Regions from separate parts of the Mesorhizobium sp. M4B.F.Ca.ET.143.01.1.1 genome, predicted to be linked through region 2. Evidence: predicted binding sites of a transcription regulator. Region 2 holds the regulator's gene; the other holds the start of a gene.
What was found. The regulator PhoB, encoded in region 2, activates phosphate uptake and scavenging genes when phosphate is short. The targets are predictions, from matches to a motif close to TGTCATNNANCTGTCAT.
Positions count from the first base shown of each region.

Region 1: EN786_RS22335 (acid phosphatase) is a predicted target of PhoB. The motif match lies at 2,694-2,710, and genes of this name have one in related genera.

Region 1 covers NZ_SRSR01000009.1:103,892-112,782, reverse strand. Annotated here, with positions in the region: gene ssuD (FMNH2-dependent alkanesulfonate monooxygenase) at 1-772, shown strand, start outside; gene EN786_RS22340 (hypothetical protein) at 892-1,104, opposite strand; gene EN786_RS22335 (acid phosphatase) at 1,128-2,678, opposite strand; gene EN786_RS22330 (adenylate/guanylate cyclase domain-containing protein) at 2,793-4,709, opposite strand; gene EN786_RS22325 (LysR family transcriptional regulator) at 4,922-5,857, shown strand; gene EN786_RS22320 (aldo/keto reductase) at 5,935-7,167, opposite strand; gene EN786_RS22315 (alpha/beta hydrolase) at 7,207-8,121, opposite strand; gene EN786_RS22310 (HdeD family acid-resistance protein) at 8,622-8,891, shown strand, end outside.
Region 2 covers NZ_SRSR01000005.1:209,109-217,999, forward strand. Annotated here, with positions in the region: gene EN786_RS14595 (ROK family protein) at 25-1,269, shown strand; gene phoB (phosphate regulon transcriptional regulator PhoB) at 1,273-1,962, opposite strand; gene phoU (phosphate signaling complex protein PhoU) at 1,982-2,689, opposite strand; gene pstB (phosphate ABC transporter ATP-binding protein PstB) at 2,713-3,537, opposite strand; gene pstA (phosphate ABC transporter permease PstA) at 3,553-4,869, opposite strand; gene pstC (phosphate ABC transporter permease subunit PstC) at 4,866-6,326, opposite strand; gene EN786_RS14625 (substrate-binding domain-containing protein) at 6,468-7,496, opposite strand; gene EN786_RS14630 (response regulator) at 8,050-8,891, opposite strand, start outside.

The sequences.
Region 1 (8,891 bases), on a different contig from region 2:
CAACCATGACGACCGCTACGCGCAGACCGACGAGTTCCTGACCATCTGGCGGCGAATCCTTTCAGGTGAACCGGCGGATTTCGAGGGCAAGTATCTTTCCGCCCACGGCACCGACATTTCCTTCCCGCCGGTTCAACAGCCCCATCCTCCACTGTGGTTCGGAGGTTCGTCCGATGCCGGCATTGCGATCGCCGCCAAGCACGTGGACGCCTATCTGAGTTGGGGCGAACCGGTGGACCAGCTCGCCGAAAAGATCGGGCGGGTCAGGCAGGCCGCAGCGGCGCAAGGCCGAACGATCCGCTTCGGCCTTCGCATCCATTTGATCGTTCGCGAAACGGAGGATGAGGCCTGGGCCGCCGCAGACCGACTGATCAGCCGCGTCACCGACGACCTGATCGCCGAGGCCCAGAACGGATTCGTCAATATCTCGGAATCGGTTGGACAGAAGCGCATGTCGGCTCTGCACCAGGGCCGACGAGACCGGCTGGTTGTCGGTCCGAACCTGTGGGCCGGACCCGGGCTGGTGCGTGGGGGTGCTGGAACGGCCTTGGTCGGAAATCCCGACAACGTTGCCGCACGCATCCGCGAGTATCAGGAGATCGGCATCGAAACGATCATCGCGTCCGCCTACCCGCATCTGGAAGAGGTTTTCAATGTCGCGGAACTGCTTTTCCCCAAGCTCGGGCTGAGCGGCGAAGCCGCACCGGCGGAACGCAGCTGGGACGTCGAGTTCGGGCGCGTGCAACCGGGGGTCGTCGCGTCCGCCTCGTGACGTCTTTCGGGCGGAAACCGAGAGAAAGCCGGCTGCGCCCGGCCCTTGCGTGGCTTCGGCGATTTTGACCAGAAATCCCAAATGACGGCAGTGGCGGCCAGGCGGCGACGTCGCCTGGCTCAGCTGGCGCGCGGCGCGGTCGGCAGGTCCAGCAGCCTGGCCACGGCCCTGGCGCCCTTCCCGGCAATGCGTGCCGACCCGTCGTCACCCACCTCCACGGTGGCGCCGTTGGAGAAACTAAGCGACCAACCGTCGCCCTTGGCGTTGCGGCGGCGGTCGGTGAGTTCGATGCCGCCAGCAGTGACCAGGGCAACAACCCTGTCGACGTCCATCTTCGTCCTCCAGATACGCGCCCTCAATTCAGGTCGAGCCCACCGGTGAGATCGCCGAGCGGCGGTTCGCCATGCGCTGACATTGCCCTGTCGCGAACCACGATGCCATGCAGGACCGGCAATTCGAAACGCTCGGTGATGAAGCGCAGGATCGAGGTCGTGTCATAGGGCGTTTGATCGACATAGCCATGCTTGGCAAAAGGCGAAACGATGATCGCGGGGATGCGCGTGCCCGGTCCCCAGCGGTCGCCTTTGGGCGGCGCGACGTGATCCCAGATGCCGCCGTTCTCGTCATAGGCGACAACGACCAGCATATGCGGCCATTGCGGGCTCTTCTCCAGATGGCCGATGACATCGGCGATATGGCGGTCGCCGGCCTGGATGTCGGCATAGCCGGAATGCTCGTTGAGATTGCCCTGCGGCTTGTAGAAGGAGACCTGAGGCAGGGCGCCGTCGTCGATCGCCTGAATGAAGCTCACGCCAGCCAGCCCGGCGTCGCGCAAGTGTTCCCGCCTGGCCTCGGTGCCCGGCGCGTAGTTGGCGTAATAGTTGAACGGCTGGTGATGGTACTGGAAATTCGGGATCGGCGTGTGATTGCCATGGTCGAGCGTGTACTGCCAGGCGCCCGAATACCATGCCCAGCTGACCTGCTTGAGACTGAGCATATCGCCGATGGTCGGCTCCGTCTGCGGCGGCAGCGTGGTCGGCTTGGACGGGTCCGCGAGGAGCGGATCGCCGCCGGGCGCCGGATCATTGCCGCTCGGCTGGTATGGCGGCTGCATCGTGTTCACCGCGTAGAAATCCGGCGTCAGATTGCCGTCGGAGACGAATTTCGGGATACCGTCGCGCACCGATTTCGGCGAATTGTCGGCGAGCTTCAGCGCTGTGCCGCCATCGTCCGTCACCGAGATCGACGGCTTGGCCGGGTTCTTGTCGGCATCCGCGTAGTAAGGCGCGCAGGCGCAGATCAGCCACTGATGGTTGAAAAAGGAACCGCCGAAACCGCCCATGAAGAAATGGTCGGCCAGCACGTATTTTTGCGCCACCGCCCACATGTCGGTCTTGGAGGCGTCCCAGTTGCTCATCGGCATGGCGCCTGAATCGGCCCAGGCTACGAACATGTCGTTCTTGCCGCCGTTGATCTGCATCTGGTTCTGGTAGTAGCGGTGCCAGAGATCGTGCGTTGCGACGCTGAGCGGAACGTTGAACCCCTTGGGGTCGTTCACGGTGAACGGCGCGTTCGGAAGGTGCTCGGTCATCGCCTGCGTCACCGGCGGCGTGACGCCCTTGGCCGTCAGCCCGTCCCAGACAGGCGGCAGTTCGGACAGCACGGATCCGTCACGGTCACGCTGCTGCAGGCTTTCCTTGCTTGCCTGGTCGATGCCCTCGGCTCCAGGGAAGTGACCATAGAGATTGTCGAAGGCGCGGTTCTCGGCGAAGATAACGACCACCGTTTCTATCTTGGCGATGTTGGCTGGCGGATCGCCGGGCTGCGCTGCGGGCGCGGGAACCGAAGCCGCAGCGCACAGGACGAGAGTCGAGGAAAACAGGGCGAGCCCATGGGATCGCTTCATCGTCATACCTCCGTGGTGCAAATGGGATGACACCAGCTTCGCGGCATATTGGCAATAGCTGCCGCGTTGGACGGGCAACGCCATGGGGGGCGGTCCGCCAATGGCCGGGCTGTTCTACGGCTGCCCGAGAGGCTGCGCCTCGCATTCCGGCAGCCGCACAGGTTTGGCGAGTTTCGCCAGCGCCTCGGGCTTGGCGCAAGACGGAAAGCCGGCGAGCGGCATCGTTTCAATAAACCGGCTGCGCTCACTAGTGCTCAAGCCGACTTCATTGATCATGCTCTCGACGGTCAGGTCGGGGTAGTGCTTGAGAGTTTCCCTAACCGCGGCATTCGCCTCATCCATCCGACCCAGAGCCGCAAGGGAGCCGCTAAACACCACCCACCTCCAATGGTCGTAGTTGTCAGGTGTCATGCGCTCCAGCATCTTCAACGCGTCCTCATACCGGCCGGCCATAAAATAGGCAGGGCCGAAGAAGTTGGACGTCCACATCGGATAGTTCGGGTCGAGCCGCATTACCTGGTCGACCATCTGAGCGCCGCGTTCGGGTTCACCGAAGCGTGCCGCATAGCCGGTATAGAATGTCAGGATTTCGGACGAACCGGGAGCGAGACGAAGAGCCGTATCCAGTTCGGCCTTGGCGCGGGCGTTGTCGCCCTTGTGGCTGAGACTCATCCCAAACACGGCGTGTGCCTCAGCGTCGCCTGGATCGAGCCGCACCGCGTGTTCGGCCACATCGGCAGCCGCCTTGATCTCGCTCTCGGGATTGATACCGAAGCCAGCCAATATACCGTGAGCATGGTAGAGTTCTACCCAGGCGCGAGCCAGGCCGGGGTCCAGCTCAATGGCGCGGTTGAGAAGCGCGATTGCCTCCTGCTCATCGGCTACGGTGATCTTTTCAATCTTCTCGGTCCCGAGCAGATAATAGTCATAAGCATTCAGGTTTTCAGGTCGTTTGCGTTTGGCCGCGGCCCGCCCGGCCGTTTGAATCAACCCTACGCCGCCGCCCAGACGGTTGGAGACTTGCTCTGCGATCTCGGTCTGGACGGCGAACACGTCCTCAGCGGGCCGGTCCCAACGATCCGACCAAAGGTGATTTCCGGTTTGTGCATCGATCAACTGCGCGGTGACCCGCACCCGCTCATCTTGCCGCTGGATGGAGCCTTCCAGTACGAAACCGACATGGAGCGCATGTGCGACCTGGCGGGCATCCACCGGCTTGCCCTTGTAGACTTCCGTCGAATTCCGGGCCACGACGTCGAGTTCGGGAAACCGCGCAAGGTCGGTGATGATATCCTCAGTCAAGCCATCGGCCAGACGCCCGCTGGCCTCGTCGCCATAATTATTGAAAGGCAGCACCGCGACCGACGGCTTGCCCCCCAGTGACGTGGGCTGAAAGAACCACCAGGTCCCCCCACCCACCAGAGCCAGCACCACGATCGCCGCCGCAGCCGTCCTGGTCCAGTGCGGCATCGCCTGGCGTAAGGTCCGGTGCACCCGCTTGCCATCGAGCCTCACCCGGTACATCCGCACCGGGCGGTTGATATTCTTGACCTGCTGCTCGCCGACGAAATCGAGTGGCCAATCAAGCTTGCCCTGCAAATGGTCGTAGGCGGTACCTGACACCATCACCCCGCCCGGATCGGCCAGTTGCTCTATGCGAGCGGCGACGTTGACGCCGTCGCCATACACATCGCCATCCACCAGCGCCACATCGCCAAGATTGATCCCGATGCGGAACACAATCCGCTCATGCTCCGGCAATCCGCCATTGCGAACGGCCACAGCTTTCTGAATTTCGGCTGCGCAGATCACCGCATCGACGATGCTGTCGAAGACGACAAGTGCGCCATCTCCCAACAGCTTGACAATTCGACCCTGATGCAGAGCGATCGCTGCATCGGTTACGTCGGCCCGGATAGCTCTCAGGCGCCCGATGGTGCCAGCTTCGTCAATCTCGGTCGCCTTTGAATAGCCGACCATATCCAACGCAAGGATCGCCAGCAGTTTCCGGTTCAATGGAGGGACATTCATCATCCTGCCCCGGACCCAAACTGGCCAAAATGGTACACCTAACCCAGCACGCTGACGAGAGGCCGCCCCGCCAGGCCAGGAACAGGCCGAGCATCCACAGGCTGTTGACCGACCAGCCCACGTTGCCGGCGGCATCCGGGATCTATCTGGCGTTTGGAGCGGCAATCGCTTAGATGCTTAAATGCGTATGAACCCATAAGGTGGCGTGATAAGTGCGACGTAACGACCTTGGCGATCTCAACGTTTTCCTCGCGGTCGCCGAGGAACGCAGCTTCACGCGTGCCGCAGCCAGGCTAGGCCAGTCCCAATCATCGCTGAGCCAAACGGTGCGCCGGCTCGAGGAGCGGCTCGGGATGAGGTTGCTGACCCGCACGACGCGCAGCGTCGCTCCGACACAGGCGGGTGCGCAACTCATCGAAACCCTGAAGCCGGCGCTTGCCGATGTCGAGGCGCGGCTGGCAACCTTGAGCGAGCTCCGGGACACGCCAAGCGGCCTCGTTCGGGTGACCGCCGAACTCCATGCAGCCCAGACCGTGCTGTGGCCGGCAGTCTCGCGATTGATGTACGCCTACCCTGACGTGCAGGTGGAAATCTCGGTCGATGCCTCCTTCACCGATATCGTTGCCGATCAGTTTGATGCCGGTATTCGGATGGGTGAGCAGGTCGCCAAGGACATGATTGCGGTCCGCATCGGACCCGATCTGCGCATGGTTGTTGTCGGCTCTCCGTCGTACCTCGCCAAGCACGGAACTCCTCACACCCCCCATGACCTGATTCAGCACCGCTGCATGAACTTGCGCCTCCCGACAGCCGGCGGTCTCTACGCCTGGGAGTTCCAGAAGGATGGCCGCGAGCTGCACGTCCGTGTCGAGGGACCGCTCATTCTGAACGACGAGCGTCTTGCCATCACCGCCGCGCTTGCGGGGCATGGTCTCGCAATGGTCACAGAGGACAGCACCGCGCAAGCTGTTGCCGACGGGGCATTGATACGCGTGCTCGATGATTGGTGCCGGACCTTCCAGGGATATCATCTCTATTACCCGGACCGTCGGCATCCCTCCCCGGCTTTCGCTGCTCTGCTCAAGGAGTTGCGGCACCAATTGGCATCGGGTGGGCGAGCAACGGCAGCTAGAAGGTCCAGGCGCTGACCGGTTCCTTCTCGTAATGCGACGCGGCCCGGCCATGCCGGATCCCGGCATGGTTGCGCTTGCTTCCCGTCTCCAGACTACTGTTTCGGCGGAGTGTCGGCCCCGACGACGTGCTCCTCTTCCTTGGGAAGACGGGCTCCGTGAATTTCCACGCTGGCGATATCGCTATTGATCTCCTGAAATTCGGCGGCCGAGAACGTTATCGATGCAGCACCCACGTTCTGTTCCATATGGGCAATCTTTGTCGTCCCGGGGATCGGAACGATCCAGGGCTTCTGCGCAAGCAGCCATGCAAGTGCGATCTGCGCGGGCACAGCCTCCTTGCGTTGCGCCCATTTCAACACCACGGCGTAAAGGGCCATGTTGGATTTGAGGTTTTCCGGTTCGAAACGGGGAACAAGAGCACGGAAATCGAATGAGCCCGCACCGGGCTGAAGGTCGAAGGAAGCGCCGCTTCCAAACCGGGTATCGGCACTCATTTTTCCAGAAAGAAAGCCCATTCCGAGGGGGCTCCAGCAGACGAAGCCGATACCCAGTTCCTCGCATAGCGGAAGCACCTCCGCCTCCGCTCCTCGCCACAGCATCGAGTATTCGTTCTGGATGGCTGCGAGAGGCTGCTCCGCATGGGCGCGGCGGATGGTCTGGATTCCCGGCTCGGAAAGACCCCAGTTGAGGACTTTCCCTTCCGCCATCAAATCCTTGACCACACCGGCGACGTCCTCGATGGGGACGGTTGGATCGACACGATGCTGGTACAAGAGATCGATGCGGTCCGTTCGCAGTCGCTTCAGGCAGCCTTCGACCGCCCGGCGGACGTGCTCCGGCCGGCTGTTCATGCCGCGCTCGCCCATCTTGCCTGTGTCGGGATCGATATCGCCGCCGAATTTCGTCTCCAGTGCCACCTGATCACGAACAGCCTGGAGCGCTTCGCCGACAATGTCCTCGGATATGAAAGGCCCGTACATCTCGGCGGTATCGATAAGCGTCACACCTCGATCCACTGCGCTGCGAATGAGGCGGATCGCTTCGCCGCGGTCGAGCGTGCTGGTGTAAAAATCAGAAACGGTGCCCTCCTTTGGCCCAGGCAACCATTGGCAGCCAAGCCCGACCGGCGAGACTTCGAGGGAGCCCAGCCTCCTGCGGCCAGCGGCGGGAGCGGAACCCGATTGCGCTGCGGCTGTGGCCGTCCGCGCCGTGGCTGGCAGGCTCGGCATCATTGATGCCAATCCCAATGCGCCGCCCGCTAGTAGAATATCGCGACGATTCACGCGAGGAGATTGTGGGATAGCAGTGCTGCTGTCGGTAGACATGACAGATCTCCGTTCGTATCGAAGTTGGGGCGACCCGCCTCAGGCGGGTGACTTCAAATGCGTCGAATAGAAATCCGCGAACTTCGCCACGGCCCTGTCGACATATTCGGGCTTGTCATAGAGGTCGAAATGCGACGCTCCCTCGAAAACCAGCAGGTCTTTCTGGGCTGAGCCGACGCGTTCGTAGACTTCGTGCCCGTCCCGGTTGGAACCGAAAGCGCCTGGCTCGCTGCCGACGATGACCTGCAGCGGCTGGGTGAGAAGCATGTCGGCCAGATAGAAGGCATCGAACGCCAACACGGCGTCCATTCCCACGAAGCGGGATTTGTTTTGCCAGTTCGGATGCTGACCGCGGGGCGTACGGTAGTAGTCGTAAGCTTGGCGAAGATCGATGTCGCCGGATTCTTTGTATTCATCAGGGATCCACGGCAAGATCATCGGCTCGGCTCCACGAGCCTCGGCCGTGCGCTGCTCGGCAATTGTGCCAAGGGTCGCAATCGTCGCTTCCCTGCCGGCAGCCCTCATTTCTCTCCCGCCGTTGACGGGGACTGAGAGGCCGACGGCCTTGATGCGCCGCTCGGTCATCGCTGCACTGGCAGCGTAGCCGCCACCCGCACAGATACCGAGAACACCGATGCGTTTTTCATCGACGTAGGGAAGGCTTACAAGGTGATCGACCGCACCACGGACATCTTCCACGCGTGCTATCGGGTCTTCCTTGTACCGGGGCTCCCCACCGCTTTCGCCCTGGAATGACGCGTCGAAAGCGATTGTCACAAACCCTCTCTGCGCCATCTTTTTCGCATAAATGCCTGCGGTCTGTTCCTTTGCCCCGCCGGCGGGCGCAACAGTGATGATGGCCGCATATTTCCTGCTCGCGTCAAAGCCACCCGGATAATGGATGTTTCCAGCGACTTTGATGCCGTTGTTGTTGATGAACGACGTGTTTTGCATGGCTGCTGCGCTTCCCGCATTGTGTTGATGGCCTGCATCGGCGCCGGCCTCGGACGTTTCCGCCGCTGCCGGGAGGTCCGGCATCAATGACGCCAGCCCGAGAGCTGTCGCCGACAGGAAAGCGGCGCGGCGGGTCATGTTGAGGGAACCTGACGTATCCCCATTGCGATCACTGTCGGCTGGCATGATGGATGCTCCAAGTAAGGCGGCCGGCTTTATCCAACCACCGTCTTTGAAGCTTCTATCGCCCCACATGCTCAGCGATTAGGTGCTTAATTGTGCTTGTGCCTATAAGCAGGCGTAATGAATTGCTTGGGTTTGGCCATGTCACCTGAACAGACTCCAGCCCGTGATGCCGAGTCCGGACCTCCGCTTTTCGGGCGTCTCCCGGAAGGATTTTCCGCGCGAGCATGTGTCCGCCCGCTCCGCTGGACGGGCAATGCTATCGGGATTACCTTCGTTCCCAGCATGACGCGGCGACTTCCGAGGGAGATGCGGTGATGAGCTTGCAAGGCGATGCCCTGAAAGACGCAATCGGCCGGACACGGGACAAATGGGGATGGTTCGTGGCGCTTGGCGTGCTGCTCTTGATCTTCGGCGGTATCGCCTTCGGCAATCTGCTCATCGCCACCGTCGCCTCGGTCTATCTCGTCGGCTGGATGATGCTGATGGCAGGGGTGATCGAGATCATCCATGCCTTCGGGGTCAAGACCTGGGGGCGCTTCCTCTACTGGCTGGCGAGCGGCCTGCTCTATGCCGTGGCCGGCTTC
Region 2 (8,891 bases):
CGACGACCGGGAGGAAGGCAAAGCATGTCGGTTGGAATCCGCCACGACGATCTGCGCCGACGCAACCGGGCGATGGTTATTTCGGCCGTGCGCCGCGCCGGCCAGCCGTCGCGTACCGAGATCGCCGCCACCACCGGCCTCAGCCATTCGACCATCTCGGCGATCTCGTCCGACCTGATCCAGGAAGGCATTCTGACCGAGAGCAAGCCAAACGAGGCTGTTTCGCTGAAGCGCGGCCGGCCGCAGGTCGGGCTTGCCCTCAATCCGGAAGCCACGGCGGTGATGACGGTGGTCCTGTCGCTGAACTTCCTTTCCGTCGCTGTCATCGACTATGCCGGGCAGGTCATTGCCGAGGAGCAGCGCCGCCTCGACACGGCGATCATGCCGCGCGACGAGCTGATCGGCGAATGCGTGGCCATCGTCCGGCGCCGTTTCGAGGATCCCGACCTCGACGTCCGCGGCGTCGCCCGCATCGCCATGGGCATCCAGGGCATCACCGACACCCATGCCCGCGCCATGTTGTGGTCGCCGATCACGCCGCAGACCGACATCGCCTTCGCCGACATTCTGGAAGCCGAATTTGGCGTTCCGGCCACCATGGAGAATGACTGCAACATGATGGCGGTGGCCTTGCAGTGGCGCGATCCCGAGCGGTACCGCGACGACTTCATTGCCATCCTGCTCTCGCACGGCATCGGCATGGGGCTGGTGCTGAAGGGAGAGCTGTTCACCGGCACCCATTCCTCCGGCGGCGAATTCGGCCACATGATCCACCGGCCGGGCGGCGCGCTCTGCCGCTGCGGCCGGCGCGGCTGCGTCGAGGCCTATGCCGGCAACTATGCGATCTGGCGCAATGCCAAGCAGATGGGCGAGGACGCCGAGCCGGTCGATGTCAGCGACGCCGACATGCGCTCGCTCGCCGCCAGGGCGCGCGCCGGCGACGGCCCGGAGCGCCAGGCCTACCGCAAGGCCGGCGAGGCGCTCGGCTTCGGCCTCGGCAGCCTGTTCGCGCTGATCGATCCAGCTCCCGTCGCCATGGTCGGCGTCAGCGCCGCCGCCTTCGATCTGATCGAGCCGGCGCTGCGCGAGGCGATCGCCCAGACCGCCGGCGGCCAGCATTCGAAGTCGATCTCCTTCGACACCGAGCCGAACGAATTGCCGCTCATCCGCGAAGGCTGCGCCATGCGCGCACTGACCTTCGTCGACCAGGAGATTTTCGCGCCGGGCGTGCAGGTGAAAGGCGGCGCCACCGGGAAGAACGTGGCCTGAGCGTCAATCTTCCCTGATCGCGTAGCCCGCGCCCCGGATGGTGCGGATGACGTCAGGCATGCGGCCATTGTTGACCGCCTTGCGCAGGCGGCCGACATGCACGTCGACCGTGCGCTCGTCGATGTAGATCGTCTCGCCCCAGACATTGTCGAGCAGCTGGCTGCGCGAGAACACCCGGCCGGGATGCCGCATCATGAATTCGAGCAGGCGGAACTCGGTCGGTCCGAGCCGGATTTCGCTCTTCTTGCGGTACACCCGGTGCGACTCGCGATCGAGCACGATGTCGCCGACCTTCAGCATGCTGGACAGGACTTCCGGCTTGGCGCGGCGCAGCAGCGCCTTGACGCGCGCCATGAACTCCGGCGTCGAGAACGGCTTGACCAGATAGTCGTCGGCGCCGGTGGAGAGGCCGCGCACCCGGTCGCTTTCCTCGCCGCGCGCCGTCAGCATGATGATCGGCAGCCGCTCGGTCTCCGGCCGCATCCTGAGGCGCCGGCAGAGCTCGATGCCGGAAACCGCCGGCACCATCCAGTCGAGCACCAGGAGGTCGGGCACGTTTTCCTGCAGCCGGATTTCGGCCTCGTCGCCGCGTGTCACCACCTCGACCTGGTAGCCTTCCGATTCAAGATTGTAGCGGAGCAGCACCCCCAGCGGCTCCTCGTCCTCCACCACCATGATGCGTGGCGCGATCATCGGCCCGTCACCCTTCTTCTCAGGCCGGCGCCGACATCGCCGTCTCGTCCAGCTTCGGACGATTGGCGGGCAGTTGCTGGCCGGTCAGCACGTAGTAGGCGTTCTCGGCGATGTTGGTGACATGGTCGCCGATGCGCTCCAGATTCTTGGCGCAGAACAACAGATGCGTGCAAGCGGTGATGTTGCGCGGATCTTCCATCATGTAGGTCAAAAGTTCGCGGAACACCGAGGTGTATTTAACGTCGATGCGCTCGTCGTCGTTGCGGAGCTTGGCAAGCGCCGCGGCATCAGCGGCGGCATATTCCTCGATGACCCCCTGCACCTGGATCAGCACCAGCTGCGCCATGCCGTCGATGGAATGCGAAAGGTCGCGCGGCGTGACGCTGAGACCGACGGTGCCGACGCGCTTGGCGATGTTCTTGGCGAGGTCGCCGATGCGTTCGAGGTCGCCCGCCATGCGGATCGAGCCGACCACGGCGCGCAGATCGTTGGCCATCGGCTGCCGCTTGGCGATCAGTGTGATGGCGCGGTCGTCGAGTTCGCGCTGGCGCGCGTCCATGATGGCGTCGTCGGACACCACGCGCTGCGCCAGGGCGTTGTCGGAATTGAGCAGCGCCCGCGTCGAGCCGGCGACCATCGAGCGGGCGAGATCGCCCATGTCGGAGATCAGCTTGCTGATGGCGCCGAGATCCTCGTCGAAAGACGCAACCGTATGATGTTCACCCATGATCCTGTCCTCGTGCTTGGAAATCAGCCGAACCGGCCGGTGATGTAGTCCTGGGTGCGCTTGTCGTCGGGGTTGGTGAACATCTTGTCGGTGGCGCCCTCCTCGACCAGGTAGCCGAGGTGGAACATCGCCGTGCGCTGCGACACGCGCGCCGCCTGCTGCATCGAATGGGTGACGATGACGATCGTGTAGTTCTGGCGCAGCTCGTCGATCAGCTCCTCGACGCGGGCGGTGGCGATCGGGTCAAGCGCCGAGCACGGCTCGTCCATCAGGATCACCTCCGGCGAGACGGCGATGGCGCGGGCGATGCACAGGCGCTGCTGCTGGCCGCCGGATAGGCCGGTGCCGGGCTCGTGCAGGCGGTCCTTCACCTCGTTCCAGATCGCCGCCTTCTTCAGACTGGATTCGACGATCTGGTCCATGTCGGCCTTGCGCTTGGCCAGCCCATGGATGCGCGGGCCGTAGGCGACATTCTCGTAGATCGACTTCGGGAACGGGTTCGGCTTCTGGAACACCATGCCGACCCGGGCCCTGAGCTCGACGACGTCGATGCTCTTGTCGTAGATGTCCTCCTGGTCCAGCGTGATCTTGCCGGTCACCCGCGCCGAATCGATGGTGTCGTTCATGCGGTTGAGGCAGCGCAGGAAGGTCGACTTGCCGCAGCCCGAAGGACCGATCAACGCCGTCACCTGGTTGAGGCGGACGTCGAGATTGACGTCGAACAGCGCCTGCTTCTCGCCATAGAACACGCCGACCTTGTCGCCGCGCATCTTGATCACTTCGTTCGACTTGGCGTTCATTTTGTCGCCCACTGCGTTTTCAAGAGACTGTTCGGTCATGATGTTCATACCAGATGCCTTCTTTTACCAGCGCCGTTCGAAGCGGCGCCTGAGCACGATCGCCGTGATGTTCATGGCCATGAGGAAGACGAGCAGGATGATGATCGCGCCCGACATGCGCTCGACGAAGGCGCGCTCTGCCTCGTTGGCCCACATGTAGATCTGCACCGGCAGCGCTGTCGCCGGATCGAATGGCGTCTTTGGATAGTCGGCGACGAAGGCGACCATGCCGATCAGGAGCAGCGGCGCGGTCTCGCCGAGTGCGCGCGCCAGGCCGATGATGGTGCCGGTGAGGATGCCGGGGGCGGCAAGCGGCAGGATGTGCTGGAACACCATCTGCATCTTGGAGGCGCCGAGACCGAGCGCCGCCGAGCGGATCGACGGCGGCACTGCGGCAAGCGCCGCGCGGGTGGCGATGATGATCGTCGGCAGCGTCATCAGCGTCAGCACCAGGCCGCCGACAAAGGCGGCCGAGCGCGGCATGCCGAGGAAATTGATGAACACGGCAAGGCCGAGCAGGCCGAAGACGATCGACGGTACCGCCGCCAGATTGTTGATGTTGACTTCGATCAGGTCGGTGAAGCGGTTCTTCTTGGCGAATTCCTCCAGGTAGATGGAGGCGGCGACGCCGATCGGCAGCGCCAGAAGCAGCACGATCACCATCATGTAGAAGGAGCCGATGATGGCCACGCCCATGCCCGACGTTTCCGGACGGCTGGAGGCGCCATAGGTGAACAGGCCCTTGTTGAAATGCTCGGCCATGGTGCCGTCGCCCTTGAGCTGGTTCATCCAGGCGATCTGCTGGTCCGAGACCTTGCGGCGCGCTTCCTCGACGTTGGGGTCGATCTGGCCCTTGAAGGCGGAATCGAGATTGGCCGCGGCGAGGATGTCGACGTTGCGCGTGGTGCCGATGACCGACGGATCGGCGACGACGATGTCGCGCAATTGCACGCGCGCGCCCTCCGACAGGAAGCCCTTCAGCTTCAGCGCCATCGGCTTGTTGGCGGGATCGATGCCGAGCTTGGCCATCAGCGCCTTGTCGGCCAGCTTGGGATAGTTCGCCTTGATCAGCACGTCCGGATCGGTGGCGCGCTTGTTGGAAGGATCGATGATCTTCTCGTCGAAATTGATCGGCAGCGTCACCGTCGTCTGCCAGAAGGCGGTGTAGCCCTTCGAGACGATGGTGATCAGCATGATGGCGAGGAAGGCGAGGCCAACCGAGATCGCCAGCACGCCATAGATGCGGAACCGGCGTTCGGCGGCGTAGCGGGCCTTGAGGCCGATGTCGCGGCGCGCAGGAGCCGCGGCCCGGACCATCGTATCCAGCGGGATATCGGTCATTCGTACTGCTCCCGGTATTTGCGCACGATGTAGAGGGCGACGATGTTCATCACCAGCGTCAGCGCGAACAGCGTAATGCCGAGCGCGAAGGCGACCAGCGTCTGCGGCGAATTGAATTCGAGGTCGCCGGTCAGCTGGTTGACGATCTTGACGGTGATGGTGGTCATCGCCTCGAACGGATTGGCGGTGAGATTGGCGGCGACGCCGGCCGCGAGCACCACGATCATGGTTTCGCCGATGGCGCGCGAGGCGGTCAGCAGGATGGCGCCGACGATACCGGGCAGCGCGGCCGGCAGGATCACCCGCTTGATCGTCTCCGAGCGCGTCGCGCCGAGGCCGAGCGAGCCGTCGCGCATGGCGCGCGGCACCGCGGTGATGATGTCGTCCGACAGGGAGGATACGACCGGGATCAGCATGACGCCCATGACCAGGCCGGCGGTGAAGATGCTCTGGCCCTGGATGAAGGGCGAACCGCCCGTCAGCGCCGCCGAGAGATCGCGCAGGAACGGCCCCAGCGTGACGACGGCGAAAATGCCGTAGACGATGGTCGGGATGCCGGCCAGCAGCTCGAGCGCGGGCTTCACCACCGAGCGCACCTTGGGCGAGGCGTATTCGGCCATGTAGACGGCCGACATCAAACCGACCGGAACCGCCACCAGCAGGGCGACGAAGGCGATGTAGAGCGTGCCGGACAGGAGCGGGATCAGGCCGAACTGGCCCTGGCTGCCGCCCGAGCCGGCCGCGGCGAAGCGCGGATCCCAGACGGTGCCGAAGAAGAAGCTCGCCGGCGAAACGCTGTCGAAGAACTGGATCGTCTGGAACAGCATCGAAAGCACGATGCCGACCGTGGTCAGGATGGCGATGGTTGAGGCCGCCAGCAGCCCCCACAGCATCAGCCGCTCGACATTGTTCCTGGCGCGCGCTCGCGGCGCGACTTGCCGGAGCGCGTAAAAGGCGCCGGCGATCGACAGCACGAGCGTGACGACGGCGCCGACCAGGCCGAGCCGGTCCTGCACCGCATTCGCCTCGACGGCGATCGGGATCATGTAGTCCTGGGTGTCCGTCGCCAGCGCCACGCCCTTGGCGGCGAGCAGCGGCTGCAATTCGGCGAAACTGGCGGGAAGCTGGGTGTTTGCATCGAGCTGGCGCAGCCCCTTGGCGAGGCTCTTCACCAGGCTGACATCGAGCGCCTCGCTGGCGACCGCGCTGTCGGCGGTGCGCTCGGGCAAGGCGGCGTGGATGTGGCGCTCGAGATAGACGGAGGAACCGATGTTCCAGACGGCAAGCAGCAGGAGGGCCGGCAGCACGGCGAGCAGGAAGGCCCACCAGCCGTGATAATGGGCGCGCGAATGCGGCTTCACCGAACCATTGTCCTGCGCCACGGCCCGTTGGCGGCCAATGAAGAATGCGACCACGCCGATGGCGGCGACTATGGCAAGTACGAGCATGGACGACATGAACCCACCCCAGGGGAAATCCCTCGTTCGAGCATGATCTTGTCCGGTCCCATTTCGGGATCACGCTCCGGTCGCCACCGCCACTGCGGCGGGCGAAGAGGCCGGGGCGCAGGTAATCCCGCGCCCCGGCCCTAAGCTTGATTACATGGTCTTTCCGGCGGCGAAGGCGTCGCGCTGCGACTGACGCTCGGCGTCGGGAGCCGAAACCAGGCCGTATTCGGCAAGCGGGCTTTCCGGGCCGATCATCTGGTCGTCGAGGAAGAATTCGACATATTCCTTCAGGCCCGGAACGACGCCGAGATGCGCCTTCTTGACGTAGAAGAACAGCGGGCGCGAAACCGGATACTTGCCGCTGGCGATGGTCTCGGTCGAAGGCACGACGTCTTCAACGCTGGCGACCTTCAGCTTGTCGGCATTGTTCTCGTAGAAGGCGAGGCCGAACACGCCGACGCCGGTCTTGTTGGAGTCGATGCGGGCGAGCGTCTCGGTGTAGTCGCCGTCGATGTCGACAGCCTTGCCGTCCTTGCGGATGGCGATGCAGGTCTTGCCGATTTCCTTGTCGTCGCTGATGCCGGTGGCCTTGATGGCAGCCTTGTCGCAGCCGGCGTCGAGAAGCTTGGTCTCGAACACTTCGCGCGTGCCGTGCTTCTCACCCGGGATGTAGGCGGCGATGTCCCAGTCGGGCAGCTTCGGGTTGACCTGGCTCCACTTGGTGTTCGGATTGTCGACCAGCTTGCCGTCGACAACGAGCTTGGCGGCCAGCGCCTTGTAGATGTCGGCGGGAACCAGCGCCCAGTCCGGGCCCTTGATGTCGGTTGCGAAGACGATGCCGTCATAGCCGATGCGGACTTCCTGGATATCCTTCACGCCGGCGTCGGCGCAGGACTTGATCTCGTCCTTCTTGATCGGGCGCGAGGAGTTGGCGATGTCGATGGTGTCTTCGCCGACGCCCTTGCAGAATTCCTTGATGCCGGCGCCGCTGCCGCCGGACTCGACCACCGGGGTCTTGAACTTGGTGAAGGTCTCGCCGAACTGCTCGGCAACGATCTTGGCATAGGGAAGCACGGTCGACGACCCGGCAACCTGGATCTGGTCGCGCGCGGCGGCGAAGCCGGACGACGCGGCCAGCGCAAGCGCGGCGGCCGACGCCGTGAGGAGAAATTTGTTCATGTGGCCTGCTCCTGTTCGGAAGATGGTCTCTTCGAAAGATGGACTCTTGGCACCGCTGTCCATCGGCGCCCGGTGAGGCCAATAGCTTCCGATTATTACAGTCGCATGACAGTTTCGTGTCAGCCCGGTAACGCCTGACCGGCTCGCCGGAAACGGCTGGCAGCCAGCCCTCGGCGAGGCAACGGCGGTTTGCCGTGGGAATCAGGGACTTGCGCGATTCTGGAGGCCCGCCCTGCCCTCGGCGGCACGAGCCTCGGCCGCCGAGAAAAGAAAAGCCGGACGAGAGCGCGTTGCCCCTGGCCAGAGCGTATCATGGCCGAGCCATCGCCGAAAACAGGTCCGTTGGGGTAGAGTCGACGCTGTTTCTAGCCGGCGGTCGCTGCTCCCGCCCGTAACCGGGGGAGCGAATCCGATGCCGCCATTGTTTCGGCTCGATGCCCGGTTCGATATGGTGCGATCGCACCATATCCCCACGGCAGCCTCGGTTGTCCGGCGTGCTTCGCAAACCGGGCGCTGCGACGACACTCGCCCCGAAGCAGCGGCCTCGACAGGTTTAGCCGGCGTTTCTCTGCGCCTGGCCGTCGGCGCCGATCCAGCGCTCCAGCTTTTCGAGCAGGGCCCTCGGGCTGATGGGCTTGGGCAGATAGTCGTCCATGCCGGCCTCCAGGCAGCGCTCGCGATCGCCCTTCAGCGCATGCGCGGTGACGCCGACGATCGGCACATGCATGCCGCTCTCCTCCTCCAGCCGGCGGATGGCGGCCGTCGCCTCCAGCCCGTTCATCTCCGGCATCGACACGTCCATCAGGATCATGCGCGGTTTGAGCCTACCGTAGGCGTCGAGCGCCTTGCGGCCGTTGCCGACGATCTCGAAGCCGTAGCCGGTCTCGCCGAGGATCTGGGTGAACACCATCTGGTTCACCTCATTGTCCTCGGCCACGAGGATATCGAGCCCGCGTTCGCCACCGGTCGGCCGGGCGCGCGCACGCACCGGCGGCGGCTGCAGCAGCGCCCGCTCCGACACCGCCGAGGCGGCCCTGGCAGGCGCCGGCTGCGCTATCCCCGCACTGCTGCTCGCCGCCTGCTGCGGATGGCTGACCGCCGCGCTGTGGCGGTGACGCTGGACGGTGGCGACCAGCGTCTCCAGCAGCACCGAGGAGCGCGCCGGCTTGATCAGCTGTGCATCGATGCCGAGGTCGCGGTAGCTGGTGTTGGCGAGCGACTGGTCGACGGACGTCAGCATGATGATCGGCGTGTGCGCAAGGCCGTCGGTGTTGCGCACGATACGCGCCATCTCGGCGCCGCTCATGCCCGGCATCTGGTAGTCGAGCACGACACAATCGACCGGCACGCCATAGGCGGCGGCGGCGATCAGCACCTTCAACCCCTCGGCGCCGC